One region of the Saccharopolyspora sp. NPDC050642 genome, then DNA from elsewhere that is predicted to be linked to it. Evidence: riboswitches for the same ligand, from Rfam matches in the RefSeq annotation. Region 1 holds a riboswitch; each other region holds the start of a gene.
What was found. Region 1 has a riboswitch for thiamine pyrophosphate ahead of AB0H93_RS13190 (cytosine permease). Riboswitches for the same ligand answer to the same signal wherever they lie in the genome.

Region 2: another riboswitch for thiamine pyrophosphate. It lies ahead of thiD (bifunctional hydroxymethylpyrimidine kinase/phosphomethylpyrimidine kinase); the one in region 1 lies ahead of AB0H93_RS13190 (cytosine permease).
Region 3: another riboswitch for thiamine pyrophosphate. It lies ahead of thiO (glycine oxidase ThiO); the one in region 1 lies ahead of AB0H93_RS13190 (cytosine permease).

Annotation. Positions count from the first base shown of each region.
Region 1 is NZ_JBFAIN010000006.1:264,558-267,823, reverse strand. It holds gene AB0H93_RS13195 (helicase HerA-like domain-containing protein) at 168-1,103, shown strand; TPP riboswitch at 1,147-1,259, shown strand; gene AB0H93_RS13190 (cytosine permease) at 1,250-2,575, shown strand; gene AB0H93_RS13185 (helix-turn-helix transcriptional regulator) at 2,584-3,266, opposite strand, start outside.
Region 2 is NZ_JBFAIN010000021.1:19,375-22,640, forward strand. It holds gene AB0H93_RS27505 (hypothetical protein) at 1-651, opposite strand, end outside; gene AB0H93_RS27510 (hypothetical protein) at 750-1,121, shown strand; TPP riboswitch at 1,415-1,509, shown strand; gene thiD (bifunctional hydroxymethylpyrimidine kinase/phosphomethylpyrimidine kinase) at 1,497-2,294, shown strand; gene tenA (thiaminase II) at 2,404-3,114, shown strand.
Region 3 is NZ_JBFAIN010000002.1:11,674-14,939, reverse strand. It holds gene AB0H93_RS03775 (S1 family peptidase) at 1-402, shown strand, start outside; gene thiE (thiamine phosphate synthase) at 479-1,150, opposite strand; TPP riboswitch at 1,482-1,587, shown strand; partial or broken gene thiO (glycine oxidase ThiO) at 1,575-2,705, shown strand; gene thiS (sulfur carrier protein ThiS) at 2,693-2,893, shown strand; gene AB0H93_RS03755 (thiazole synthase) at 2,984-3,266, shown strand, end outside.

The DNA.
Region 1 (3,266 bases):
TCTCTTTCCTCGTCGTGTTCCGATGTTCCCGAGGCTAGGAGTTGCACCAAGGTCGAGGTCAATACCGACCCTGGCCAGTATCGCTCGTCCGGGTGGCGCGTCGCCCTGGCGGGTACCCGGCGGCATAGCGTCGAGCGGGCGGGAACCGGCGAGGAGCGGAGGGCGCGGTGGCGGGCAACGCGGCACAGGAGATCGCTTCGGGCTACGCGACCGAAGGCGCGGCGGTCGAGCTCGGCGCGGTGGTCGTCGACGGCTCGGTCGATGCCGCTGCCGCCGTGCGGATCCCGCTGGCGACGATGAACCGGCACGGCCTGGTGGCGGGCGCGACCGGCACGGGCAAGACGAAGACGCTGCAGCTGCTGGCCGAACAACTGTCCGACGCGGGCGTGCCGGTGCTGCTCGCCGACGTCAAGGGCGACCTCTCCGGCCTGTCCGCTCCCGGGGAGGGCGGGGGCAAGGTGGCGGCCCGCGCCGCCGAGGTCGGCGACGACTGGCGGCCCGCGGCGTTCCCCGTGCAGTTCCTGTCGCTGGGCACCGACGGCCGGGGCGTGCCGATCCGCGCGACCGTGACCGGCTTCGGGCCGCTGCTGCTGGCGAAGGTGCTCGGCCTGAACGCGACGCAGGAGTCGACGCTGGGCCTGATCTTCCACTGGGCAGACGAGCGCGGGCTGGCGCTGCTGGACATCAAGGACCTGCGCTCGGTGATCCAGTACCTGACCAGCGACGAGGGGAAGGCCGAGCTCAAGGGCATCGGCGGGGCCTCGGCCGCGAGCGCGGGCGTGATCCTGCGGGCGCTGTCCAATTTGGAGGCCCGGGGCGGGGACGAGTTCTTCGGCGAACCGGAGCTGGCGGTCGCCGACCTGCTCCGGCATGGGAAGTACGAGCAGACCGTAGATCGGGAATCCGCATACGAACTCCTGGCGAAGAAGATCGCCGCCGCGCCCGAGATGCTGGAAAAGCCTGAAGTGCCGGAAAAGTCGGAAGCGTCGGGGTTCCTGGAGAAGGCGATGGGCAATCCCGCGGTGCGGTCGTTCTTCCGCTCCGCGGCGAGCGCGCTGGGGCGGGAGATCACCCGCGGCTTGTTCGGCAACCGCCGCCGGTGACCCGGCTGGCATCGGTCACCTGATCGGGGTAGGGTGTCGCCGACTCAATCCACGCGGGAGCTCGGGCGTACCGGGCTGAGAGGGTGGCACCACCGCGCCGCCGACCGCAGAACCTGTCCGGATAATGCCGGCGTAGGGAGCTGTTGATGGCGCTTGACGTCGATCGTGCCGAAGTTCCGCACACCCTGGACGAACCGGCGCCGAAGACGCTCGGCGTGCTCGATCAGGGCGCGTTCTGGGGCAACCTCGGGGTGAGCCTGCTCGGCTTCAGCGGTGCGCTGGCCGTGCTCGCGCCGGCCGGTGTGCCGCAGCTGTCGTTCGCCGCCGCCGTCACCGCGTGCGTGGTGGGCACCGTGATCGGCAGCATCATGGTCGGCCTCGCGGCGGTTCCGGGAGCGCGCACCGGCGCCCCGGCGATGATGCTGCTGCGCGGCCTGTTCGGCACCAAGCTGTCGTACCTGCCGACGGTGCTGAACATCCTGCAGCTGATCGGCTGGGGAACCTTCGAACTCCTGGTGATCGCGCAGGGCGCGGAGGCGTTGTTCGGCGGCGGCCCGCACTGGTTGTACGTGCTGGTGGCCGGTGCGCTGACCACCGTGCTCACGCTGCGCCCGCTCGGCGCGCTGCGCCTGCTGCGCCGCTACGTCAGCATCGCGGTGGCGATCGCCATGGTGTACTTCTTCGTCCAGCTGCTGCGGCAGCCGCTGCCGGACATGAACACCGGTTCCTGGCAGGGCTTCTGGCCCGGCGCGGACGCTGCGCTGGCGGTCGCGGTGTCCTGGATCCCGGTCGCCTCGGACTACTCGCGGCACTCGAAGTCGGTGTCCGGCGCGTTCACCGCCGCGACGGTGGGCTACTCGGTCACCCAGATCGCCTGCTACCTGCTGGGGCTGATCGGGCTGGCGATGGTGGCCGGCGACGCGGACAAGGTGTTCGACCCGATGCTGGCCGTGCCGCTCGGGGTGATCTTCTTCGGCATCCTGGTGCTGCGCGAGGTCGACCAGTCCTTCGCCAACACCTACTCGACCGCGGTCTCCATCCAGAACCTGCGGCCCAGCGCCGACCGCCGGGTGCTGTGCGTGATCATCGGGGCGTTGATCACGCTGCTCGCGCTGACCCTGGACATCGCCGAGTTCTCGAACTTCCTGCTGCTGATCGGCTCGGTGTTCGTGCCGATGTTCGGCGTGCTGGCGGTGGACTACTTCCTGCACGGCCGCCGCCGCAGCTACGACCTGTCCGCGCAGGCCCCGTCCCGCTGGGGCATGCTGCTGGCCTGGTTCCTGGGCTTCGCGGCGTTCCAGCTGATCAACCCGGGCGAACTCGGCTGGTGGAGCCGGCTGTGGACCGGTCTGCGGGACGCGCTCGGCTTCACCGTCCCGGCGTGGATGAGCGCCGCGCTCACGTCGTTCGTCGTGGCCGCCCTGGCGGCCGCGATCATCGGCGCCTTCCGCCGCCGCGGCGCGGAGAGCTGAGACGCGCGCTAATCCCGCGCACGCATCGCGAGCAGCTTGATCGCGTTCTCCGCACCGGAGCCGTCCGCGGTCGTGACCACGACCACGGACTGCTCCGGCGAGCGGGCCGGCACGAGGATCTGCTGCGCGACCGCGAGCGGGCCCACCAGCGGATGGCGCAGCTCGTACTCGTCCGCTTCGCAGGGTTTGACCCGGTGATCGCTCCACAGCGCCGCGAATTCCGGGCTCTTCATGGACAGTTCGCCGACGAGCGAGGCCAGCAGGGCGTCTTCGGGATGCCGCCCCGCGACCTGCCGGAGGTTGCCGACCACGGCGCGCGCCTTGCGCTGCCAGTCCGCGTAGAGGTCGCGGGTGTGCGGGTCGAGGAACAGCATCCGGGCCATGTTCGGCCGGTCCGCCGGGCGTTCCGGAGCGGTTCGGTCGAGGTGCCCGGCCAGCAGTGCGTGGCCCAGCGCGTTCCAGGCCAGCACGTCGGTCCGCCTGCCGAGGACCAGCGCGGGCACGGCCTCGAACGATCGCATCAGGTCGCGGGTCAAGGGGTCGAGCCGTTCCAGCGGCGGGCGGCGCTGTGGTCGGGGACGTCGCGAGGCGAGCTGGTGGAGGTGTTCGCGCTCGTGCTCGTCGAGCCGCAGGGCTCCGGCGAGGGCGTCCAGGATCGCGTCGGAGGCGTTGACCGACTGGCCCTGCTCTA
Region 2 (3,266 bases), on a different contig from region 1:
CAGCCGGTGCGGCGCGTCGAAGGCCTCCACCCGGATCTCGCCGGTGCTCAGCGTGCGCTCCGGGAAGTCCACGCCGCCGACCTTGACCTCCAGCTCGCTGCCCTGCACCGCGATGGTCAACCAACCGCCGGGCACCGTCAGCTGCTCGCCGTCGTAGGTCAGGGTGAGCCGGCTGGCGGCGGGGTCCTCGGAGCGGACGGCGACGTGCGAGATCGCGACGTCGCGGTGGCCCGAGTCGCCGGCCAGGGCGATCACGTCCCGCGTGACCTCCTCGGCCGGGCCGTCGCCCGGCTTCGGCGTGAGCACCGGGGCGCGCAGCTCGGCGGCCACCCGGTAGGGCTGCCACGACCCGGCGCCGATCAGGTTGACCACCGCGGTGACGTCGACGTCGGCCAGCAGCCGGGCGCTGCCCGGAGCCGGCGTCACTTCGACGGCGTCGACGTCGCGCCGGTTCAGCAGCTCGCGCAGCGCCTTCGCGCGCTGCCTGCTGTTGCGGTCGAATCCGCGGGTGATCGCCACCGTCCCCGAGCCGGCGGCCGCCACGGCGGCTTCGGTCAGGTCCGCCAGCGGGGCCCAGATCCGGGCGGGATCCTCCGGCCGGGGTTGCCGGCGGGAACGGGCGAAGCTCGGGGCATCGGTCGTGGTTTCCATCATCAACCACTTTAGTCCGCGATGAAGGGTCCCCTTGCCTACCGGTGGGTGCCTTCACGGTGTGAATTCGATCGCTGTGCCGATTCCGCCCGGGTCGCGTGGGCCGATCGGAGCAGGCGGACGGCTCGGCGATCGGAGTGGTCCGGCCGCCGAACGGTCTTGTCGCGCGGCGCACCTGGGGCAATGCTGGGGCGATCATCGAGGGGAGCGGGATGACCGAGGTGCACTTCCCCGAACTCGGGCGCAGGCAGGCCGGTCGCGATCCGGCGCGCGGCGTGCTGGTGTGCTGGCTGGTCGCGGACGGCAGCCGGGTGCGCGTGGGCGACCGGTTGGCGGAGATCCGGGTGGGCGGCGATCGCTGCGGTCGGACGGTCGGCTGGGTTTCCGCGCTGGCCACCGGCACGCTGTGGCACCAGGTGCGGCCCGGCGAGGTGCTCACCGCCGGCGTGGTGGTGGGCCTGATCGACTGAGAGCTGCCCGGGAGGCTGCGGCAGCGCGGGCTTTTGCGCTTTGAAGCGGCGAAGCCGCGTAGCCCACCCTCGCAACTCGCACCGCCGCGGGTTCTCAGACCGTGCCCGCCCTTCTGGGCTACTGGGCGAGGCCAGTCCCCGATGCCGCGTGGTCATTCGCAAGTCGGGGATCCCGGAGTCCAGGCGGCGTCTGTAACTCCCGCAGGGGGCCGCTACTTGCACCGCCACGCAGAACGAGTTCGGAAACAGCAAGGCGGGCGTGGTCGCGGGCCGGGCCCGGTTGTTAGGTTGGTGGCAGTGACGCGGGGTGCCCGGCTGCCGGGCTGAGAACAGACCCGTTGAACCTGACCTAGCTCGTACTAGCGGAGGGACGTCATGGTTCCCAATGTGCTGACCATCGCCGGCACCGACCCCAGCGGCGGAGCAGGCGTGCAGGCCGACCTGAAGACCTTCTCGGCGCACGGCGCCTACGGCATGTCCGTGATCACCGCGCTGGTCGCGCAGACGACCACCGGGGTTTCCGAGGTCCACGAGGTGCCGCCGGAGTTCATCACCGCGCAGCTGGTCACGTTGCTCGACGACGTGCGGGTGGACGCGGTCAAGATCGGCATGCTGGCCAACGCCGAGGTGATCCGCGCGGTGGTCGAGGTGCTCGACCGCTACGCGCCGCCGCACGTCGTGCTGGACCCGGTGATGGTCGCCAAGAGCGGGGACCGGCTGCTCGCCCCGGAAGCGGTCGGCGCGCTGCGCGAGGAACTGCTGCCGCGGGTGGACCTGATCACCCCGAACCTGCCGGAGGCCGCGGACCTGCTGGGCGAGCCGGAGCTCACCGACCCCGCCGACATGCCCGCGCAGGCCGAGCGGCTGGCCGGGCTGGGGGCGAAGCAGGTGCTGCTCAAGGGCGGCCACCTCGACGGCGGGACCAGCGTGGACCTGCTGTACGGCGACGGGATCGCCGAGTTCCTCTCCAGCGAGCGGGTCGCGACCACCAACGACCACGGCACCGGCTGCACGCTGTCGGCCGCGATCGCCGCGCTGCGGCCGCAGCGCGGCGACTGGCTCGAAGCGGTGCGCGAGGCCAAGGAGTACCTGACGGAGGCCCTGCGCGCCTCCGACCGGCTCGACGTGGGCCACGGCCACGGCCCGGTCCACCACTTCCACCACTGGTGGTGACCCGGCGACCCGCCCTGCCGCAATTTCAATGGAAATCGGACCTTCGATTTCCATTGAAATTGCGTGCGCCGTTCGCCGCGGTGCCGAGACACGATCACGAGAGGTTCTGATGAGCAAGTTGCCCGCTCCGCCCGCCGACGGTTTCTGCGCCAAGGCTTGGGCGCACACCGCCGATCTGCAGCAGGCGATCGTCGAGCACCCGTTCAACGCCGCGCTGACCGACGGCACCCTGGACCGCGACCGCTTCGCGTTCTACATCGTGCAGGACGCGCGCTACCTGGTCGGTTTCGCGCAGGCGCTGGCCGCCGCCGCGACGCGCGCCGACAACGCCGAGGACGCCGCGTTCCTCGCCGGCGCCTCGCAGGGCGCGCTGGTCGAGGAGCGCCGGTTGCACGCCGGGTACGTCGCCGAGTTCGGCCTGTCCGACGCCGAGATCGCCGGGATCGGCACGTCCCCGTCCTGCCTGGCCTACACCTCGTTCCTGCGCGCGAACGCGCTGACCGAGGCGTATCCGGTGCTGCTGGCGGCGATCCTGCCGTGCTTCTGGGTGTACCAGCACGTCGGCACCGCGATCCTGGAGGCCACCGGAGGCGCCGAGGGCCACCCGTACCGGGCGTGGATCCAGACCTACGCCGACGACGAGTTCGCCGCGGCCGTGCTGACCGCCCGCGACCTCACCGATCGGGTCGCCGAGGCCGCGGACGACGAGACCCGGCAGCGGATGCTCGAAGCGTTCACCCGGGCCACCGAGTACGAGTGGCTGTTCTGGAACAGCGCCTGGATCAAGGAGGAATGGCCCACCGCGCGCTTCCTCGGCTGAGGATTTCCCGGCTCGTCCGCGCGGCGGCGCAAGTTGCGCGGGCGGGTCGGGCGGCAGCGGGCCCACGGGCGAAACCCGTTGCGAGGTGGGAATAATCCGCGCCGACTCGATGTGACCGGGCGCACATGTTGCACCGCTAACGTATCGTGCGG
Region 3 (3,266 bases), on a different contig from region 1:
TCGTTCCCGGGCAACGACTACGGCTGGGTCCGGGTCGGCTCCGCCGACACCCCGCGCCCGCTGGTGAACCGGTACAACGGCAGCACCGTCGGCGTCGCGGGCTCCAGCGAGTCCGCCGTGGGCGCGTCCATCTGCCGCTCCGGCTCCACCACTGGCTGGCACTGCGGTTCGGTGCAGGCCAAGAACCAGACCGTGCAGTACCCGCAGGGCACGGTGACCGGCCTGACCCGCACCAACGTCTGCGCCGAGCCCGGCGACTCGGGCGGCTCCTGGCTGTCCGGTAGCCAGGCCCAGGGCGTGACCTCCGGCGGTTCGGGCAACTGCAGCTCCGGCGGCACGACCTACTTCCAGCCGGTGAACGAGATCCTGCAGGCCTACGGCTTGACCCTGCTCACCCAGTAAGCGCCACCAGACCGGCCCCCGGCACCCGGCCGGGGGCTGCGTCGCGTCCGGGGCGAAATCGCTCCGCCGCCGAGAGTTACGGCAGGCGGACGCGGAGCTCGCGGGCCGCGGCGCGCGGGTCCTCGGCCTCCGTGATCGCGCGGACCACGACGACCCGCTCCGCGCCGGCCTTGAGGGCCTGGTCCAGGTTGTCCGGGCCGATGCCGCCGATCGCGAACCACGGCCGGCCGTGGCCGCGGTGCTCCGCGGCGTGCTCCACCAGCTCCAGCCCGGCCGCCGAGCGGCCCGGCTTGGTCGGCGTCGTCCACACCGGGCCGGTGCAGAAGTAGTCCACGCCGGGCTCGGTCGCGGCGGCGTCCGCCTGCACCACGTCGTGCGTCGACCGGCCGATCGCGACGTGCTCGCCGACGATGCGCCGGGCGATCTCCACCGGCAGGTCGTCCTGCCCGAGGTGCAGGATGTCGGCCTCGGCGGCCATCGCGACATCGGCGCGGTCGTTGACCGCGAGCAGCGCGCCGTGCCGCAGGCACGCCTCGGCCAGCACCTCCAGCGCCGCCAGCTCGTGGCGGGCCTCCAGCGGGGCGCCGTTCGGGTTCTTGTCCCGCAGCTGGATGATGTCGACCCCGCCGGCCAAGGCGGCGTCCGCGAACTCCGCGAGATCACCGCGCTCGGCGCGCGCGTCGGTGCACAGGTACAGCCGCGCCTCGTCGAGGCGAGCGCGGATGCCGAAGCCGTCCAATCCAGGCATGCCCCACAGGGTAGCCTCCCGCGACGCGGCCGCCGGACCGCGCGAACGCGAGCACCGGCGCGCGTTCCCACTCGGCGCCCGAAATTTGTGAAAGTTGCTCGACCGCCTGTCTTTGAAGCGGCGCCAGCCGCTTAGCCCACCCTCGCAACTCGCACCGCCGCGGGTTCTCGGGCGTCGTCTGGCGAGGACAGCCCCGACGCGTCGTATTGGGCATACGTGTGTCGGGGCTCCCACAGTCCAGGCGGCGTCCGAGGTTCCGCTACCTGCACCGCTACGCAAAGTGAGTTCAAGACAGGTAACGACGTGGCGATCCTCGGCGGGTACGGTGGTTGGCGGTGAGCACGGGAGCCCGGGTGCCGGGCTGAGAGGGGGCGTTGGCCCCGACCGTCGAACCTGATCCGGGTCATGCCGGCGCAGGGAGCGTGGAGTGTCTGAAGAACGGAACAAACGCGTCGTCGTCGTAGGCGGCGGCGTGATCGGCATGTCCGTGGCGTGGCGCGCAGCCGCTGCCGGGCATCATGTGCAACTCGTCGACGCCGAACCGGCGTCCGGGGCGTCGAACGTGGCCGGCGGGATGCTGGCGCCGCTCGCCGAGGCGTGGCCCGGCGAAGAGGAACTGCTGGAACTGGGCGCGGCGTCGCTGCGGCTCTGGCCGGAGTTCGCCGACGAACTCGCCCGGGCCTCGGGCCTGCCTTCGGGGCTGCGCTGCGAGGGAACCCTGGTCGTCGGCGTCGACAGCGCGGACCGCGCGGAGCTCGACAACCTGGCCGAGTACCTCGCCAGGCTCGGCCGCGCCGTCACCCGCCTGACCGGCCGGGAGGTGCGGCGGCTCGAACCGTCGCTGGGCCCGGCGGTGCGCGGCGGGCTCGAAGTGCCGGGCGATCTCGCGGTCGACAACCGCCTCGCGCTGGCCGCGTTGCGCGCGGCCGCGACCGCGGCGGGCGTCGAGTTCGTCGCGACGAACGCGAAGCACGTCCGGCCCGGCGCGGTGGAGCTCGAAGATTCCACTGTGGACTGCGATGTCGCGGTGATCTCGGCGGGCGTGCATTCGGGCGCGCTGCATCCCGCGCTGCGGGACCGGATTCGGCCGGTGAAGGGCGAAATCCTCCGCCTGCGCGCGCGGAGCACGGCGCTGCCGCCACCGAGCCGGACGATCCGCGGCCCGGTGCGCGGGCGGCAGACCTACCTCGTGCCGCGCGACGACGGCGGCCTGGTGCTCGGTGCCACCCAGTACGAGGTGGGGTTCGACACCGAGGTCACCGTGGGCGGGGTGCGGGACCTGATCGCCGACGCCGAGCGGCTGATGCCGGGCATCGCCGAATACCGGCTGGTCGAGGCCGCGGCCGGGCTGCGCCCGAGCACCGACGACAACCTGCCGGTGCTCGGCTGGCTGGAACCCGGCGTCCTGGCGGCCACCGGGCACCACCGCGGCGGCTTCCTGCTCGCCCCGGTGACGGTCGAGGCGGCGCTCGCGCTGCTGCGCGACGAGGAACCCGCTGTCGAGATCAAGGCCGCCGATCCGAGCCGATGGGGAGGACACCAGTGCACGTCGTGATCAACGGGGAGACCCGGCAGGTCGCCGCCGACGCAACGCTCGCGGCGGTGCTGCGGGAGTTCGGGGTGCCCGAGCGGGGCGTGGCCGTGGCGCTGGACGGCGCCGTGGTGCCGCGCGCCCTGTGGCCGGGCACCGCGCTGCGCCCCGATGCCGCGATCGAGGTCCTCACCGCAGTGCAGGGCGGCTGACGCCCCTCCGGCCCGAACCCCTTGCGGGGCAACAGAAGCACACCGGATCCCGCGCTACCCGGATTCGGTGGACCCGTTGTTAGGAGAGTCATGGACGACCCGTTGGTGATCGCCGGCCGCGAGTTCGGTTCGCGGCTGATCACCGGGACCGGAGGGGCGACGAACCTCGCGGTCCTGGAGCGCGCGCTGATCGCGTCCGGAACCGAGCTGACGACCGTGGCGATGCGCCGCGCCGACGCCGGCGGCGGCACCGGGGTGCTCGACCTGCTGCGCAAGCTCGGCATCGAAGCGCTGCCGAACACGGCGGGCTGCCGGACCGCGGCGGAGGCCGTGCTGACCGCGCAGCTGGCGCGGGAGGCGCTGGAGACGAACT